2 regions of the Stappia sp. ICDLI1TA098 genome follow, and region 2 is predicted to be linked to the other one. Evidence: predicted binding sites of a transcription regulator. Region 2 holds the regulator's gene; the other holds the start of a gene.
What was found. The regulator LexA, encoded in region 2, represses DNA repair genes until DNA is damaged. The targets are predictions, from matches to a motif close to TGTTCNNNNTGTGTTCNG.
Positions count from the first base shown of each region.

Region 1: a site for LexA is predicted at 2,516-2,533, ahead of uvrA (excinuclease ABC subunit UvrA). Genes of this name have one in related genera too.

Region 1 covers NZ_JBTZBT010000001.1:1,654,959-1,659,377, reverse strand. Annotated here, with positions in the region: gene uvrA (excinuclease ABC subunit UvrA) at 1-2,321, opposite strand, end outside; gene ssb (single-stranded DNA-binding protein) at 3,024-3,599, shown strand; gene ACSLUQ_RS07500 (cation diffusion facilitator family transporter) at 3,687-4,419, opposite strand, start outside.
Region 2 covers NZ_JBTZBT010000001.1:1,392,681-1,397,099, forward strand. Annotated here, with positions in the region: gene ACSLUQ_RS06260 (ComEC/Rec2 family competence protein) at 1-1,300, shown strand, start outside; gene lexA (transcriptional repressor LexA) at 1,294-2,004, opposite strand; gene ACSLUQ_RS06270 (molybdopterin molybdotransferase MoeA) at 2,122-3,339, opposite strand; gene moaC (cyclic pyranopterin monophosphate synthase MoaC) at 3,336-3,851, opposite strand; gene trpC (indole-3-glycerol phosphate synthase TrpC) at 3,883-4,419, opposite strand, start outside.

The DNA of each region.
Region 1 (4,419 bases), 260 kb from region 2:
GCCTCGCAGCGTCCGCCCTTGACGTTGAAGGAGAAACGCCCCGGCTGGTAGCCGCGCGTCTTTGCCTCGGGAAGCCCGGCGAACCACTCTCGGATCGGCGTGAAGGCGCCGGTGTAGGTTGCCGGGTTGGAGCGCGGTGTGCGGCCAATCGGAGACTGGTCGATGTCGATGACCTTGTCGAGATGCTCCAGCCCGTCGATGTGATCGTGAGGGGCTGGGGTCTCGCGGCTGCCGTTGAGCCGGCGGGCAGCCGCCTTGTAAAGCGTGTCGATCAGGAAGGTCGACTTGCCGCCACCGGAAACGCCGGTGATGCAGGTGAAGGTGCCGAGCGGCACATCAGCCGTCACGTTCTTCAGGTTGTTGCCGCGCGCGCCGGAAACCCGCAGCTTCCGGCCCTTGATGAAGGGCCTGCGCTCGGGCGGCAGGGGGATCGTCATCGCGCCCGAAAGATACTGTCCCGTCAGCGACTTCGGATCGGCGAGGATCTCCTCCGGCGTGCCCTTCGAGACGACCTCGCCGCCGTGAATGCCGGCGCCCGGGCCGATGTCGACCACATAGTCGGCATTCAGAACCGCGTCCTCGTCGTGCTCGACGACGATCACCGTGTTGCCGAGGTCGCGCAGGTGCTTGAGCGTGTCGAGCAGGCGCGCGTTGTCGCGCTGGTGCAGGCCGATGGACGGCTCGTCAAGAACATAGAGAACGCCCGTGAGCCCTGATCCGATCTGCGAGGCGAGGCGGATGCGCTGGCTTTCGCCGCCCGAGAGCGTGCCCGAGTTGCGCGACATGGAGAGATATTCCAGGCCCACGTCATTGAGGAACTTCAGCCGCTCGCGGATCTCCTTGAGGATCCGCAGCGCAATCTCCGACTGCTTGTCGGTGAGGGCGCCGGGAAGCTCCTCGAACCAGTCTCCGGCCTCGCGGATCGACATCTTCGAGATTTCGCCGATGTGCAGGCCGGAGATTTTCACGGCAAGCGCCTCCGGCTTCAGCCGGTGGCCGCCGCAGGCCGGGCAGGGGCGGTCCGACTGGTAGCGCGAGAGCTCGTCGCGCACCCAGTCCGAATCCGTCTCGCGCCAGCGCCGTTCGATGTTGTTGACCACGCCCTCGAAGGTCTTGGCGGTGCTGTAGCTGCGCACGCCATCGTCATAGACGAAGTCGATCTTGTTCCGGCCGGAGCCGAAGAGGATGGTGTCCTTCATCTCCTCGGGAAGATCCGACCAGGCGGTCGCCATCGGCACGGAGAAGTGGCGGCAGATGGCCTCCAGCGTCTGGGCGTAATAGGGCGAGGTCGAACCGGTCTTGGCCCAGGGCAGCACCGCGCCCTCGCGCAGGGTGAGCGAGTGATCCGGCACGACGAGATCCGGCTCGAAGGCCAGCGTCGTGCCGAGACCGTCGCACGAGGGGCAGGCGCCGAAGGGATTGTTGAACGAAAACAGTCGCGGCTCGATCTCCGAGATGGTGAAACCGGACACCGGACAGGCGAATTTCTCGGAAAACAGCATCCGTTCGTGGGTCTCGTTGCGGTTCTGCAGCACCGCGTCCTCGGCCGCCGGCGGCAGTGGCTTGTCGGCGAACTCTGCGATGGCGAGCCCGTCGGCGAGCCCGAGCGCGGTCTCGATCGAATCCGCCAGCCGCCCGGCGATGTCCTCGCGCACCACGATGCGGTCGACGACCACGTCGATGTCGTGCTTCAGCTTCTTGTCGAGCGCCGGCGCGTCGGCGATCTCGTGGAAGAGGCCGTCGATCTTGACCCGCTGAAAGCCCTTTTTCATCAGCTCGGCGAGTTCCTTGCGGTATTCACCCTTGCGCCCGCGCACGACGGGCGCGAGCAGGTAAAGCCGCGTGCCTTCCTCCAGCGCCAGGACCCGGTCGACCATCTGGCTCACGGTCTGGCTTTCGATCGGCAGGCCCGTCGCCGGGGAGTAGGGCACGCCGATGCGGGCGAACAGCAGGCGCAGGTAGTCGTAGATCTCGGTGACCGTGCCGACCGTCGAGCGCGGGTTGCGCGAGGTCGTCTTCTGCTCGATGGAGATGGCCGGCGACAGGCCGTCGATCTGGTCGACATCCGGCTTCTGCATCATCTCAAGGAACTGACGCGCGTAGGCCGAGAGGCTCTCGACATAGCGGCGCTGGCCTTCGGCATAGATCGTGTCGAAGGCAAGCGACGACTTGCCCGAGCCCGACAGGCCCGTCATCACGATCAGCTTGTCGCGCGGCAGGTCGATGTCGATATTCTTGAGATTGTGCTCGCGCGCGCCGCGTACGCTGATGACGCGGCGATCGGCTGCGGCGATGTCCGGGGTCGAACGCGACTTTGGCATGTGAATGCAAATCCCTGATGGCGATGTCGGCGCACGGCAGCAGGCAGGGACGCACGGCTGCCTTGCCCGTGACCGGAAAGAGCGATGAACGGGCCGCAGAGGCGGCGGGAGGGCCGTTCTACGACATGGATGGGCCTGCGTCGATTGGCATGGGCCGAACGCGCTTCATACGCGCGACCTTGCGAGTCCGATGAGTGAACATAGCGGGAACGTTGTCCGCTGCACAAGTCATCTTCGCATGGTTTTCAACCGCGCCCCTGCGGCAACACCGCCTCTATATGGGGGGCTCTTGATGAAAATCCCGGGGTTGGCTGCATTATTCCGCCAGATGAGCGCGGCGGCGGGAGCGACACGAGCTTGTGTCGGGCTCGTGATTGTGGAACAAAAACGGAACCGTTTGGCTTGGGCGGCGGCGTTCGCATGCCTCGTGCGCCGTCGTTTGTGGAAAAGCACCGCTTTGCGGGCCTTGCCGGGGACGCGGGCCCTTCGGCGCGCCTATGATGCGCCGCGAGGACGGCAGGGCGCGACGGGTGTCGGGCGCGACCGCACGGGACAGACAGTCAGCCGCCGCGGGGCAACGCAAGCCGCGCGCGACAACACCATATGAATATGGCGCAAGGCCCGTGATGATCGGCCGGCGCCGGGCGGGGTGCGGCGCTGGAGCGCGGCACCGGCCCCACGAGACAGGACAAGGAGACGAGGATGTCGGGAAGCGTCAACAAGGTGATCCTGGTGGGCAATCTGGGAGCCGACCCGGAAGTCCGGCGCATGCAGGACGGCCGTCCGGTCGTCAATCTGCGCATCGCCACCTCCGAGACCTGGCGCGACCGCAGTTCCGGCGAGCGCCGCGAGCGCACCGAATGGCACCGCGTCGTGATCTTCAACGAGGGCCTGGCCAAGGTTGCCGAGAATTATCTGCGCAAGGGCTCGAAGGTCTACATCGAAGGCCAGATCCAGACCCGCAAGTGGCAGGACCAGTCCGGCCAGGACCGCTATTCGACCGAGGTCGTGCTTCAGGGCTTCAACTCGACGCTGACCATGCTCGACGGGCGCGGCGAGGGCGGTGGCGCGGCCGGTGGCGGTGGCGGTGGCCAGTCGATGGGCGGCGGTGGCGGCGGTCAGTCCGTCGGCTATGACGACGGCGGCTACGGCCAGTCTTCCGGTGGTTTCGGCGGCGGCAGCGGTGGTGGCGGTGGCGGCGGTCGCTCCGGCGGCGGCGGCGGCTCGGGCGGCGGCTTCGGTGGCCCCGGCGACATGGACGACGAAATTCCGTTCTGATCCTGTCGGACAGAGAACGAAAAAAAGGCCGCCCTCGTTGGCGGCCTTTTGCTTTTGACGACCTGCGTCTGGCGGGCGCGACGCCCCTCAGCTCCTGTCGTGCATCGCGTCGGCGGCGGCCATCTCCTCGTGATGGCGGGTCGCCTGCACTTCGATGAACACCCGGCGCACGATGGGGAAGCGGGCCTTCACGGCCACTTCCAGAGCGTAGATCGCCTCTTCGACATTGCCGACGGTGAGATTGTCCTGGAAGTCGATGGACAGCGCCAGCAGCACGTCGCGCGGGCCGCGGTGCAGGGTGCGGATTTCGTTGAGCCGCGAGACGGTCGGCGTCGCCTCGACCACGGCCCGGATCGTCTCGACGACCTCGGGATCCGCGCCTTCTCCGACGAGGAGCCCCTTGGTCTCCAGAGCCAGGAAGAAGGCGGTCGCGGCAAGGATCAGGCCGATGCCGATGGATGCGGCGCCATCGAGCCAGGGAAGGCCGAGATATTCGACGCCGAGCAACCCGGCGAGCGCGACCACCAGGCCAGCCATGGCGGCCGTGTCCTCGAAAAGAACGGTGAAGATCGCCGGGTCCTTGCTCTCGCGCACCGCCTGGATGAGGCCGCGCTGGCCGCGCACCTGGTCGAACTCCTTGTAGGCGACCCACCACGCGCCGGCCTCGAAGATGATCGCCAGTCCCAGAACGGCATAGGCAATGATCGGCGAGGAGATCGGGTGCGGTTCGATGATCTTCTGTATGCCCTCGTAGATCGAAATTCCCGAGCCAACGGCGAAAATCAGGATGGCGACCACGAAGGCCCAGAAATACAACTCG
Region 2 (4,419 bases):
CGCGACAGGCGCCATCGGCGCCTATCATTTCCACCGGGTCGCGCCGCTCGGTCCTCTCGTCAATCTCCTGGCGATGCCGGTGGTGACGCTCGTCGTCATGCCTTTCGCGGTGCTGTCTCTGGCGCTGATGCCGCTGGGGCTCGAATTGCTGCCGCTTGCCGCGATGGGGGCCGGACTCGATCTCGTCGTCGCCATGTCGCGATGGGCGGCAGAGCGGACGCCGGGGGACGGCATCGTTGGCGCGCCGTCGCTCATCGCCACGCTGCTGGTGGTGACGACGGGCGCGCTCCTTTGCCTGGCCCCGCGTGGCACACGCAAGCTTGCCGGGGTTCCACTGGCGCTGGCGATCTGGCTGCAGTCGGTCGATCGGCATCCGGACATGCTGATTGCGGAGAACGGTCGCCATGTCGCGCTGCGCGATCCGGCGGGGCGGCTGATGGTGACGGCACGGCCGACAGGCTTTGCCGGCGAAATGTGGCTGCGCGCCGACGGGGTGGGGCCGAAGTCCTTTGCCGAACGCCACCTGACGCGCGGGCGCATGAATTGCGATGCTCTCGGGTGCGTGGCAACCGCCCATGCGGCAACGTCCGGCTCGCCGCTTGTCGTGGCGCTGACGCGCGCGCCGGAGGGGCTTGCCGAGGATTGCGAGCGCGCCGACATTCTCGTCACGCCGCTGCAGGCGCCGACCGATTGCGCGGCGCGCTGGATCTTCGACGGCCCGCGCCTTGCGCGTGACGGCGCCACGGCGCTCTATTTTGACGTCGACGAGACCGCAGCGGAACCTGGTCGCGAAGAGGCCGCCACCCTGTCGGTCGGCACTGAGGAACCTGCGAGGCCGGCCCGGCAGGGCAGTGCGGCCGAACCGGGGCAGCGGAGCATCGGCCCGCCGGCCCGCGTCGGTGTTTCGCTCGGGAATGCCAGCGATGACGACCTGGACGAAAAGCCTCCAGGGCCGGCCGCCAGCCTCGCTGCGATCTCCGTCGAGAAGAGGGCAGGTCGCCCTCGCGCGCGGCAAGGAGAAGGCGGACAGACAGAGGGAGAGCAGGCAGAGCAACTGGGGGGAAAGCAGACCGGGGGGAGGCGGATAGAGGAGAGTGAGGCGCAAGATACGCGGCAGCGGCAGGTGCGGGCAGATGCAACTGCAACGCCGATGCGCGCGATGCAAGCGACAGGCGTGCCCTCCGCCTCCTTGTCTGGATCGGGGGCAAAGGGGCAAGGTCACCCGGCGTTGCGGGTGACGGCAGTGCCTTCCTATCGCTGGCGCCGTCCGTGGACGCCATCGGTTCCTGTCGCTCAGTAGCGACGGAAGAGCGAGACGAGCTTGCCCTGAACCTTCACCCGGCCGGGACCGAAGATGCGCGTTTCATAGGCAGGGTTCGCCGCCTCCAGCGCGATCGACGCGCCTTTCTTGCGCAACCGCTTCAGCGTCGCTTCCTCGTCGTCGACAAGGGCCACGACGATGTCACCGCTGTCGGCACTGTCGGAACGGCGGATCACCACCGTGTCGCCGTCGAGAATGCCGGCCTCGATCATCGAATCGCCGCGCACCTCGAGTGCGTAATGCTCGCCGTTTCCGAGAAGGTCGGCCGGCATGGAGATCGTGTGGCTGTGGGTCTGGATCGCCTCGATCGGCACGCCGGCGGCAATTCGCCCCATCACGGGAATGGAAATATTCTCCGATTCGGTGACAGGCGCGGGCGGGGCGGTCTCGCGCGGCCGGCCGAGCGAGCCTTCGATGACGGAAGGCGAAAACCCCTGACTGCGCGGCGCGGCCAGACCGGGGGAAACGGATTCGGGCAACTTGATGATTTCGAGCGCGCGCGCGCGGTTCGGCAGCCGGCGAATGAAGCCGCGCTCCTCCAGCGCGGTGATCAGGCGATGAATGCCGGACTTCGAGCGAAGGTCGAGCGCATCCTTCATCTCGTCGAAGGAGGGCGGCACGCCGGCTTCCTTGAGCCTCTCATGGATGAAGAGAAGCAATTCGTGCTGCTTGCGCGTCAACATTCTGCGGCATCCCCCATCGGCGCTCCGCGCGCCGGCGACTCATGTTCCCGGACAAATCATGAACATAGTCTAGCCGTTCCCGGCTTGTTCCACAACCGCCGTTTCGCGGCGAGGTCGTCAGCGGCGGTCGAGGCGGAGGACGGGGACGCGGGTTTCAGCGGCGAGCGCGGCGCCGTGGGGCGGGCGGACCACCAGCGCCTCGGCCAGTGCGAACGTGGCGAGCATCGAGGAATCCTGTCGCGGGAAGGGGAGAACCCGCTCGATCCCATCCTCGCCGATGACAAGGCTGGCGCGCAGGTAGTCCTCGCGCCGGTCGTTTTCGCCGACCGCCGCCGCCAGCGGCAGCATTTCCGCGCCGCGCTTGCCGGCTTCCGGCAGCCCCGAGAGCGCGTCGATCAACGGACGCAGGAAGAGCAGGGCGCAGACGAGGCTGGAGACCGGATTGCCAGGCAGCCCCAGCACGCGCATGTCACCGATGGCACCAGCCATCAGCGGCTTGCCGGGGCGCATGGCGATACGCCAGAAGGCGAGCTCCATTCCCGCAAGCCCGAGGGCATCCTGCACGAGATCGTGGTCGCCGACCGACGCGCCGCCCAACGTCACGAGAATGTCGGCACGGGCCGACCGTGCCGCCTGGATGCGCTCGGCCAGCGCGTGCTGCGTGTCGCGGGCGATGCCGAGGCGGATGGCCTCGCCGCCGCAATCCTCGACGAAGGCGGCAAGGCCGGTGTCGTTGGAAGCGATGATCTGGTCGTCAGCCGGGTTGCCGCCGGGCTCGACCAGTTCGTCGCCGGTCGCCAGGATCGCCACGCGCGGCCGGCGACGCACCGCGAGATGAGCGTGGTTCATCGCCGCGGCGAGCGCCAGGTCGCGAAAGCCGAGCCTGGTTCCGGCGCAAAGCAGCACATCTCCCTCGGCAAAGTCGAGGCCGGCGGCGCGCACGTAACGCCCTTCGGGCTCGCTCTCCAACGCGGTCACAATGTCGCCGTCGCGCGTCGCATTCTCCTGAATGAGGATCGTATCGGAGCCCTCGGGCAGCGGCGCACCGGTGAAGATGCGCACGGTCTCTCCCGGACCCACCCGTCCGGCGAAGGCATGGCCGGCGGGGGCCTCGCCGATTAGTCGCAGGGTCGCCGGCGTCGCGGCGATGTCGGCGGCGCGCACGGCGTAGCCGTCCATGGCGGAGGCGGCGAAGGGCGGCTGCGTGCGGCGGGCGGCGAGATCGGCGGCAAGGACGCGGCCGTTCGCCTCGGCGAGCGCGACGGTTTCCACCGCCAGCGGCTCGACGCCGCCGACAAGCCGTGCAAGCGCCTCCTCGACGGAAATCAGGCTCATGGCGTGTCGGGCTCCAGGTCGTCGCCGTCGAGCACCCAGTCGCCGGACTTGCCGCCCGACTTGGCGGTGACGCGAATGTCGCCGATGACCATGCCCCGGTCGACGGCCTTGGCCATGTCGTAGATCGTCAGGCAGGCGATGCTGGCCGCCGTCAGCGCCTCCATCTCGACGCCCGTCTGACCGGCGAGACGCACCGTGGCGCTGACCCTGAGGCCTGGCAGCGCGTCGTCCGGCTCGATGTCGACGGAGACCCGGGACAGGGCGAGGGGATGGCAGAGCGGCACGAGTTCATGGGTGCGCTTGGCGGCCATGATGCCGGCGATGCGCGCGGTGCCCAGAACGTCGCCCTTCCTGGCGTTGCCGGAGCGGATCATCTCCAGCGTCTCGGGCTTCATGCGCACATGCCCCCTGGCCGTCGCCTCCCGCGTGGTCACGGCCTTGCCGGACACATCGACCATGTTGGCCGCGCCGCTGTCGTCGAGATGGGTGAGCTTGGGGGTGTCGGCAGTCATGTGCTCATGCGTCCCTTGCACGGGCGAAAGGTCACTCGGCCGCGGCGGCGTCGTCGCGCGCCAGCAGCCGGCGGGTGGCGCCGGCGACGTCGTCCTGGCGCATCAGGCTTTCGCCGATGAGGAAGGTGGAAATGCCGGAGTTGCCCATGCGGGCAAGATCGTGCGGCGTGAAGAGGCCGGATTCGCCCACCACCAGCCGGTCGGAGGGTACCATCGGCGCAAGCGCCTCGCTGGTCGCCAGATCGGTCTCGAAGGTGCGCAGATTGCGGTTGTTGATGCCGACGAGCGGAGAGGAGAGCAGCAGCGCCCGTTCCATCTCCACCGCGTCATGCACCTCGATCAGCACGTCCATGCCGAGGTCGAGCGCGGTATTCTCGAGCATCGCTGCGGTTTTGTCGTCGACGGCGGAGAGAATGATCAGGATGCAGTCGGCGCCCCAGGCACGCGCCTCGTAGACCTGATAGGTGTCGAAGAGAAAGTCCTTGCGCAGCGCCGGCAGGGAAGTCGCGCCGCGCGCGGCGGCGAGGAACTCCGGTGCGCCCTGGAACGAAGGTCCATCGGTCAGCAC